One region of the Enterococcus sp. AAFC-DPL-5182 genome, then DNA from elsewhere that is predicted to be linked to it. Evidence: predicted binding sites of a transcription regulator. Region 1 holds the regulator's gene; the other holds the start of a gene.

What was found. The regulator CtsR, encoded in region 1, represses protease genes until heat stress. The targets are predictions, from matches to a motif close to TTGGTCAAAAAAGGTCAAANA.
Region 2: the regulator CtsR is predicted to act here: its motif matches at 2,256-2,276, upstream of clpP (ATP-dependent Clp endopeptidase proteolytic subunit ClpP).

The regions. Positions count from the first base shown of each region.
Region 1 covers NZ_CM177101.1:3,708,340-3,712,959, forward strand. Annotated here, with positions in the region: gene AC4BB7_RS17390 (ATP-dependent Clp protease ATP-binding subunit) at 1-1,978, opposite strand, end outside; gene AC4BB7_RS17395 (CtsR family transcriptional regulator) at 1,983-2,450, opposite strand; tRNA gene AC4BB7_RS17400 (tRNA-Pro) at 2,594-2,667, opposite strand; tRNA gene AC4BB7_RS17405 (tRNA-Arg) at 2,752-2,825, opposite strand; tRNA gene AC4BB7_RS17410 (tRNA-Leu) at 2,924-3,009, opposite strand; tRNA gene AC4BB7_RS17415 (tRNA-Gly) at 3,024-3,095, opposite strand; tRNA gene AC4BB7_RS17420 (tRNA-Thr) at 3,104-3,176, opposite strand; tRNA gene AC4BB7_RS17425 (tRNA-Leu) at 3,212-3,293, opposite strand; tRNA gene AC4BB7_RS17430 (tRNA-Lys) at 3,306-3,378, opposite strand; tRNA gene AC4BB7_RS17435 (tRNA-Val) at 3,385-3,457, opposite strand; rRNA gene rrf (5S ribosomal RNA) at 3,472-3,587, opposite strand; rRNA gene AC4BB7_RS17445 (23S ribosomal RNA) at 3,683-4,620, opposite strand, start outside.
Region 2 covers NZ_CM177101.1:1,170,792-1,175,411, reverse strand. Annotated here, with positions in the region: gene ilvD (dihydroxy-acid dehydratase) at 1-190, opposite strand, end outside; gene AC4BB7_RS05420 (hypothetical protein) at 728-1,477, shown strand; gene AC4BB7_RS05415 (hypothetical protein) at 1,535-2,050, opposite strand; gene clpP (ATP-dependent Clp endopeptidase proteolytic subunit ClpP) at 2,358-2,954, shown strand; gene AC4BB7_RS05405 (DsbA family protein) at 3,058-3,579, shown strand; gene AC4BB7_RS05400 (hypothetical protein) at 3,594-3,794, opposite strand; gene whiA (DNA-binding protein WhiA) at 3,842-4,620, opposite strand, start outside.

The DNA of each region.
Region 1 (4,620 bases):
CAACTTTACGTCCTTTAGAATCTGTCAAATGACCATCGTCTAATACCTGTAATAGAATATTAAAGACATCTGGATGAGCCTTTTCTACTTCATCTAATAAAATGACAGAGTATGGCTTTTGACGGATTTTTTCAGTTAATTGACCGCCTTCTTCATAGCCCACATAACCTGGAGGTGAGCCAATCAAACGGCTAGTACTGTATTTTTCCATAAATTCAGACATATCCACACGAACCAGAGCATCTTCACTACCGAACATTGTTTCAGCTAAGGTTTTTGCCAGTTCTGTTTTACCGACACCTGTTGGACCTAAGAACATAAATGAACCGATTGGTCTATTTGGGTCTTTCAACCCACTACGGGCTCTACGAATAGCGCGTGATACAGCTTGGACCGCTTCATCTTGACCAACTACTCGATGATGTAGGATACTTTCTAGTTCAAGTAAACGTTCACTTTCTTTTTTCTCCAGCTGTTGCAACGGCACACCCGTCCATTGTGACACAACATTAGCAACATCTTGCTCTGTAACGCGATTTGCATACCCAGAAGCCTCTTTTTGCTCTAATAATAAAATGTTTTCTAATTTACGAGCCAGTTTTTTTTCTTTTTGGCGTAGTCTTGCCGCACTTTCAAAGGATTGTGACTGAATCGCTTCTTCTTTCTCTTGAACTAAGCGAGCAATCTCCATACGTAAGTTATTGATTTCCGAAGGTTCATCTGCCAAGTCTAAACGAACTTTAGCTGAAGACTCATCCATCAAATCGATTGCTTTATCTGGTAATTGACGAGAATTAATGTAACGTACGGATAGTTGAACCGCCGCATGCAACGCATCATCCGTGATTTCTACGCCATGATGTTCTTCATATCGTGAACGCAAACCTTTTAAAATCTCTTCTGCTTCTTCTGGTGTCGGTTCGTCGACTTGTACACGAGCAAAACGGCGTTCCAAAGCAGAATCTTTTTCTATATATTTTTGGTATTCATCTAATGTTGTTGCTCCAATTGTTTGTAGTTCCCCTCTTGCAAGGGCTGGTTTTAAAATATTCGATGCATCAATAGCACCTTCCGCACCACCTGCACCGATCAAGGTGTGCAATTCATCGATAAATAAAATTACTTCGCCATCTTGATAAATTTCATCAATGACTTTTTTTAATCGATCTTCAAATTCACCACGATACTTAGTCCCAGCAACTAACGCTCCCATATCCAACATCATCAAGCGTTTTTCTAACATATCTTCTGGTACTTCGCCATTCACGATTTTTTGTGCTAATCCTTCAGCAATTGCTGTTTTACCAACACCTGGCTCACCGACTAAAACAGGATTATTCTTTGTACGACGACTTAGAATTTGAATCAACCGTCTAACCTCTTGTGAACGTCCAACTACAGGATCAAGATTATTTTCACGTGCTAATTTCGTTAAATCACGTGCTAATGAGTCTAAAGTCGGTGTTCCTTTTGGTGCTGCTTTTTGAGCTTGATTATTTCGGCGACGTCCTACATTACCGCTCATTTGCGGATCAGTAATACCTATTTTTTTCATTAATAACTGACGCATTTTGGATAAACTTAAACCTAAATTCAATAAAATACGTGAAGCTAATATATCTTCATCTCTTAATAAACCTAGTAAAATATGTTCAGTTCCAATATTTGGTGCCCCTAAACGTTTCGCTTCATCTCCGGCGTACGCAAAGATTTGTTTCGCGCGAGGAGAATAGGGTAAATAAGCACCTTTAGGATAACCTTTAACTGTTCCATAGCCAGTTAAGTGTTCAATTTCTTCACGGATATCATTTTTATCAGCATTCAACTGACGCAAAGATTTTCCAGCAATGCCATTAGGCTCTAAAACTAAAGCCAATAATAAATGTTCTGAGCCCACGGATTGATGCCTAAAATACTTTGCTTCTTCTTGTGCAATGGCTAGTACTGCCTTGGCACTTTCTGTAAATAATTCGTCCATACTATCATTCCTCCTCGTAACTCAAACGTTCTAAAAATGAATGCATCAATTGAGCACGTAAATAATCTTCATTTGATCCTGCTTTGCCTAAAACCTGTTTCCCAAGAACAGACAACATCAGATTTCCTTCTCTTTTGGTAATCACTTCTTCTTCATACAACTTTTGTATAAAAATCAGTGCATCCTTTTCTGAAAGTCCATTACCCGTAAACTGGGCAATTTGTTTTAATAATTGATCACTATCAGAAATTTGGACTTTGGCGATCCTAATATAACCACCGCCACCACGCTTACTCTCGACAGAATAACCTCGTTGGATCGTAAAACGCGTATTGATCACATAATTAATCTGGGAGGGAACACAATTGAATAAATGAGCCATTTCAGCTCTACGAATCTCAATCTTACTACTTTCTTCAAGAATTTTTTTTAAATATGCTTCTATTAAATCTGAAGTATTTTGATTACTCATCACACTCATCCTTTTCCCTTGACTAATACTGACCTTAATTATACATAACTTTAAGTGTTTAATAAAGGAGAATGCCTAATTTGATAAGAAAAGATAAACAAGTAAACAAAAAAAGAACAGAGAAGACCACTCTGTTCATCAAATCGGGAAGACAGGATTCGAACCTGCGACCCCTTGGTCCCAAACCAAGTGCTCTACCAAGCTGAGCTACTTCCCGTAGCTATAATAATAAAAAAAGACTAAACGCTTAAAAGGAACTAAGTTTCTCTACCTTCTAATTCGTAGTCAAACATTCAAAGTATGCACCCAAAGGGAGTCGAACCCCTAACCTCTTGATTCGTAGTCAAGCACTCTATCCAGTTGAGCTATGGGTGCTAAAACAAGGATCAAAGTCAGATGTATCCATCTGCTTCGTACTTGTTAACATCTATTCTGTCAATTTTACAATTGCCATTCATAGTGTTTCAAAGCAATGCCGAGGACCGGAATCGAACCGGTACGGTGATCACTCACCGCAGGATTTTAAGTCCTGTGCGTCTGCCAGTTCCGCCACCCCGGCGAAAGAACAAGCTAAGCGGAAAACGGGGTTCGAACCCGCGACCCCCACCTTGGCAAGGTGGTGCTCTACCACTGAGCTATTTCCGCAGTCTGGATGCCGGCTAAAGGATTTGAACCCTCGACCCTCTGATTACAAATCAGATGCTCTACCAACTGAGCTAAGCCGGCGTTATAATCGCCTAGTATTAAAACGAGACTAAAAATGCGGGTGAAGGGACTTGAACCCCCACGCCGTAAGGCGCTAGATCCTAAATCTAGTGCGTCTGCCAATTCCGCCACACCCGCAAAATATTTCTATGAGCCGTGCAGGGCTCGAACCTGCGACCCTCTGATTAAAAGTCAGATGCTCTACCAACTGAGCTAACGGCTCAAAAAATGGAGGTTGACGGGATCGAACCGCCGACCCCCTGCTTGTAAGGCAGGTGCTCTCCCAGCTGAGCTAAACCTCCAAGACAACACTTTAGCGTGGCGACGTCCTACTCTCACAAAGGGAAACCCTTCACTACAATCGGCGCTAAGAAGCTTAACTTCTGTGTTCGGCATGGGAACAGGTGTATCCTTCTCGCTATCGCCACCACACTGGGTGTTGTTGCTATTAAGTTGAGTGATTATTCACTCAAAACTGGATTGAAGTAGTAATCAAACATTCCGAAAAACTTTTTTATTTCGTTTCTTTGGTTAAGTCCTCGACCGATTAGTATTGGTCCGCTCCGTACATCACTGCACTTCCACTTCCAACCTATCTACCTGATCATCTCTCAGGGGTCTTACTTTCTTAAAGAAATGGGAAATCTCATCTTGAGGTGGGCTTCACACTTAGATGCTTTCAGCGTTTATCCCTTCCCTACATAGCTACCCAGCAATGCCCTTGGCAGAACAACTGGTACACCAGCGGTAAGTCCATCCCGGTCCTCTCGTACTAAGGACAGCTCCTCTCAAATTTCCAACGCCCGCGACGGATAGGGACCGAACTGTCTCACGACGTTCTGAACCCAGCTCGCGTGCCGCTTTAATGGGCGAACAGCCCAACCCTTGGGACCGACTACAGCCCCAGGATGCGACGAGCCGACATCGAGGTGCCAAACCTCCCCGTCGATGTGGACTCTTGGGGGAGATAAGCCTGTTATCCCCAGGGTAGCTTTTATCCGTTGAGCGATGGCCCTTCCATGCGGAACCACCGGATCACTAAGCCCGACTTTCGTCCCTGCTCGACTTGTAAGTCTCGCAGTCAAGCTCCCTTCTGCCTTTACACTCTGCGAATGATTTCCAACCATTCTGAGGGAACCTTTGGGCGCCTCCGTTACTCTTTAGGAGGCGACCGCCCCAGTCAAACTGCCCACCTGACACTGTCTCCCACCACGATAAGTGGTGCGGGTTAGAGGGTTCATAACACAAGGGTAGTATCCCACCAGCGCCTCCACCGAAACTAGCGTTCCGGGTTCATCGGCTCCTACCTATCCTGTACATGTGGTACAAACACTCAATATCAAGCTACAGTAAAGCTCCATGGGGTCTTTCCGTCCTGTCGCGGGTAACCTGCATCTTCACAGGTACTAAAATTTCACCGAGTCTCTCGTTGAGACAGTGCCCAAATCGTTACGCCTTTCGTGCG
Region 2 (4,620 bases), 1.3 Mb from region 1:
GGATCGCCTCTTTGGCAACATCTGCTAACTCTCTTAAATGCACATGACCTGGTACAATATCAATATAAGAATTACAAATTGCTATAAACGGCTTCTGCATATCTTTGGCATTTTTCACTTGACCCGTCGCATAAAGTAAACTTCTAGCGGGTGCGGCTTCAATCCCTTTTTTTATTTGGTCACTACGCATTTTTCATCCACTCCAATTCAATTGTCTACAGAAGAACTTATATTTTATTCTCCTGATTCATTTTTGTATTTACTTCACTTGCTTCTCTACATCACTTTTTACAAAAAAAGACATCCCATCGATTAAATGGGATGTCTTAGTAAGAACCCCATCTACCAAAGACAAACAGGACTCAAACATCTGCGAAATTTCTCAGTGTTCTAAGTCCTACACGATAAAATAATGACTAATACGTGATTGTTGTTTGTCTTTTTCATGGCAATGGTCTCCTCTTTTAAAAAAATCTATAAAGATTAAAATAGCATGTGATAAATAAAAGCTTTTGTTAACTATATACCTAATAAATGAGAATGTCAATAAAATTTGATAAAAAGATTCAGAAAATTCTAAAAACATCAGCATATCCTTTCTTACTTATTGTTTGATAATACTAAAAAAGCAAACCTATATTGTTTGCCTCGATTATCTATGCTAAAGTATATGAGTTGAAAACGATTTTATTTTTAAACTTAATTAGAAAAGGAAGATGAGTTACGAATGAAAAAAACAACAGCAATCATTATTTGCATGACGGGGATCTTGTTATTAGGGGGATGTACTAATTCAAAAACAAACAAAGAAACTAAAGCAAATCCAGAAGAAACACAAGCTCTTTTTGAAAAAGCAGATACAACTTTATCTAGTTTAGAAAAAGAGATAGATGCTAGCTATACAGATAACACAAAGGAAGCAATAAAAAAAGATATCACTCTAGCCAAAGTCAGCGAGTTTGAACAAGAGCTTAAAGATTTACCTAAAGATGATTTTACTTCTATTGAAGAAAAAGAAAAGGTTACAGCTTATACGACTCGTAAAAAAGAAGTAACGGAAGAACTTCCTGCATTGAAAGAAAAAATTACAAACCTATCCGCAAAAGACATTATTACTCGTTTTCAATCAGAGGGATTGACTGTTCACTACGTACAAGAAATGAAAAAACCGCAAGATTTTGGTGCTGCACCAACATATGCTAAATCTGCTTATATTTTTGGTGTAGAAGAAGATCCTTTCTACGCTGATAGTGAAGACTTAATGGATAAATACAAAAATGCCCGAGTGATGACATTTGAAAAAATCGACGATCTGAACAAAACCAAAAGCTATTATGATGAATTGGGGCAGCAATCAGGGATACTCTACTCCCATACATTTGGAAATGATGCACGCTTTTTCCTAATTCAAATGAATGGAGATATTCCGCAAGAAACATTTGACTTGTATAAGAATAGTTTAGCTGAGTGGAAATAGTGGCAACATCATAAAAGAAAAACTGCTGACACCTTTTTATGGGTATCAGCAGTTTTTTTAGTTTCTTTGGAAATAATATAAAGGTTTATGTGTCAAACGCTTCATTTGTCTTTTTTTATCTTCAATAATCGAAAGTAGCTCTTCTGAGAAGCTTTCTAAAATAACTCGACCGCCCTTATAAGTGCTTCCTCCCATTGAGATCACTTCATCAGGTGTTAAGATTACTTTTCGATGAGCAATTTTCTTAAAAAATTCTTCGATCAAATAAGTTGGCAAATAAAAATTATTTTGAGCCGAAAAAGATTCCAAATAAATGAAATCATCAATACTGATATAACAATCATCCATTGACATAAAATTCACAGATTTGTCTACATAAATATCTCTTTTTTGTAGGATTTCATTAATCTTTTTGTTCAAAAGATTCAGTGTTTCTATTTCTTTGACAAAATTTTCTAGTTCTCGATAACGTACCGCTTTGCGTTCGTCGTATGTTACACGTAAAGCGACACCAACCGATACAATAACAGCGCCAATCAAAACGCCAGTTATTCCTGCAATAAAAACAACCATTCGGATTCCCTCACTCTTTTCATTCTTGTTTTTTTAGTATAACATACTCTTTCACAAGCGTAAAAAAATAAGATGGAAATACAAAGGATTAAAAATAAATTTAATAGTAAGTCGTGATTCTTCTCAATACAGTATTTCTACTTATTTTTTATAGTAAAATAAAAATAGCTAGCGTGTTAGATTCTACTATTTTGTCAAAGCTTTAAAGTTGACCTTTATTGACCAATAAAGTATACTTTTTTTAAGCATTAAGGTATGCTTTGTGATAAAATGATTTGAAGAGTTTTTTATATAGGAGGAATATACTATGAATTTAATACCAACAGTCATTGAACAATCATCTCGTGGAGAAAGAGCATATGATATTTATTCACGATTATTAAAAGATAGAATCATCATGTTAAGTGGCCCGATCGATGATAATGTAGCAAACTCAGTTATTGCCCAATTACTATTTTTAGATGCCCAAGACTCTGAAAAAGATATCTACATTTACATCAATTCACCTGGGGGCAGTGTTTCTGCTGGATTGGCAATTTTCGATACAATGAATTTTGTTAAAGCAGATGTACAAACAATTGTTTTAGGAATGGCAGCATCTATGGGAAGTTTCCTATTAACTGCTGGTACAAAAGGCAAGCGTTTTGCCTTACCAAATGCTGAAATCATGATCCATCAACCACTAGGCGGCGCCCAAGGCCAAGCAACAGAGATCGAAATCGCAGCGAAACATATTCTTGATACACGCGATCGCTTAAATAAAATCTTAGCAGAACGTACTGGTCAACCACTTGAAGTCATTGAACGCGATACAGATCGTGATAACTTTATGACTGCTCAACAAGCAAAAGAATACGGTCTGATTGATGAAGTTATGGAAAATAGCAGTTCTTTAAGCAAATAATCACCTGCCCAAATTTTCTTTTGAAAATTTTGGGCATTTTTATTTAAACTAGGAACGAAAAGCGATACACTTAGATTAGAAGAAATGAAAGGATGATATTACGATGGATATTTCAGTTATTGATGCAACAAAAGTAACAACAAAAAATGGTTTGGCAATTGGACAAGACTCAGCACCAATAAAAATGGTGGAATTTATGAATGTTCGCTGTCCTTATTGTAAAAAATGGTTTGAAGAATCGTTTGATTTACTAAATGAGTATGTTAAAGCTGGCAAAGTTCAACGAATCATCAAACTATTTGATAAAGAGAAAGAAAGTTTGCAACGCGGCAATGTAATGCACCATCACATCAACTATGATTTACCTGAAAAAGGATTGACTGATTTAAAACAAATGTATGATACACAAGATCAGTGGGGAAATCTTTCTCTAGAAGATGTAGCAGTATTTGCTGAAGACAATCTGCAATTGTCTAAAAAAGAAGAACCAGCCATTATCCAAGCAGTTATTGCAGAAGCCGAAGCCGCAAATATTAAATTTGTACCGACAATCGTGATTGGTGAGCATATCTTTGATGAATCAGTAACAAAAGAAGAATTGATCAGCTATTTAGAAGGCAAATAAAAAATAAGACAAAGCTAATTAAGCTTTGTCTTATTTTTTTTAGCTATATCAGCTAATTTCTGTTTCTTTCCGAATGAAGAATCTTCAACTTCTTTTTCAGCATCCTCACCAAAACTCAAAATTTTGTCCACGTCTTCTTTTCCAAGAAACGTTCCTAAACCTTCTCCAAGTTGCTTGATCTGCCTCATAATAAAATCTTTATCTTCTACGCCCATTCTCTTCACCCAACTCTCTGCTCGTTCATCCAGCAATCCATAAGAAGTTACGCACTTTTCTCTCTTAATTTATCAGCAAATTCATTGATTTTGCGAATACGGTGATTGATTCCTGATTTTGAAATCGCACCTGATGGAATCATCTCACCTAATTCTTTCAAACTTACTTCCGGGTACTCTAAACGTAATTCTGCAATTTCCTGCAGTTTACCTGGCAATGCTGCCAAGCCTACAACACTTTCAATATACTGAATATTTTCAATTTGTTTTGATGCTGCATCAATCGTTTTATTAAGATTCGCTGTTTCACAATTGACTAAACGATTTACTGAATTCCGCATATCACGAACGATGCGGACATCTTCAAATTTTAGCATTGAGTTTGTCGCGCCGATCAATGTTAGAAAATCAGCAATCCGTTCAGCTCCTTTTAAATAGGAGATATAGCCATTTCGCCGTTCCAACGTTCGTGCATTTAAATCGTAATAGTTCAACATCTGACAAATATCATCGTTATGTTCTTCATAAATAGAAAATATTTCCAAGTGATATCGACTTGTTTCCGGATTATTAACTGATCCAGATGCCATGAAAGCTCCTCTTAGATAGGATCTCATTTTTTGAGCATTTCCCACAATATCATCTGATACATGTGTATTGAACATCATACCATCTAAAATATCTAAATCAGCTAATACACTTTTTGTATCTTGTTTTAATCGTACGATATAAACATTATTCTTTTTTAATTTCATTTTTTTTCGAACTAATAATTCTGAGCGAACATCATAATGATCTTTTAAAAGAGAATAGATTCGTCTGGCAA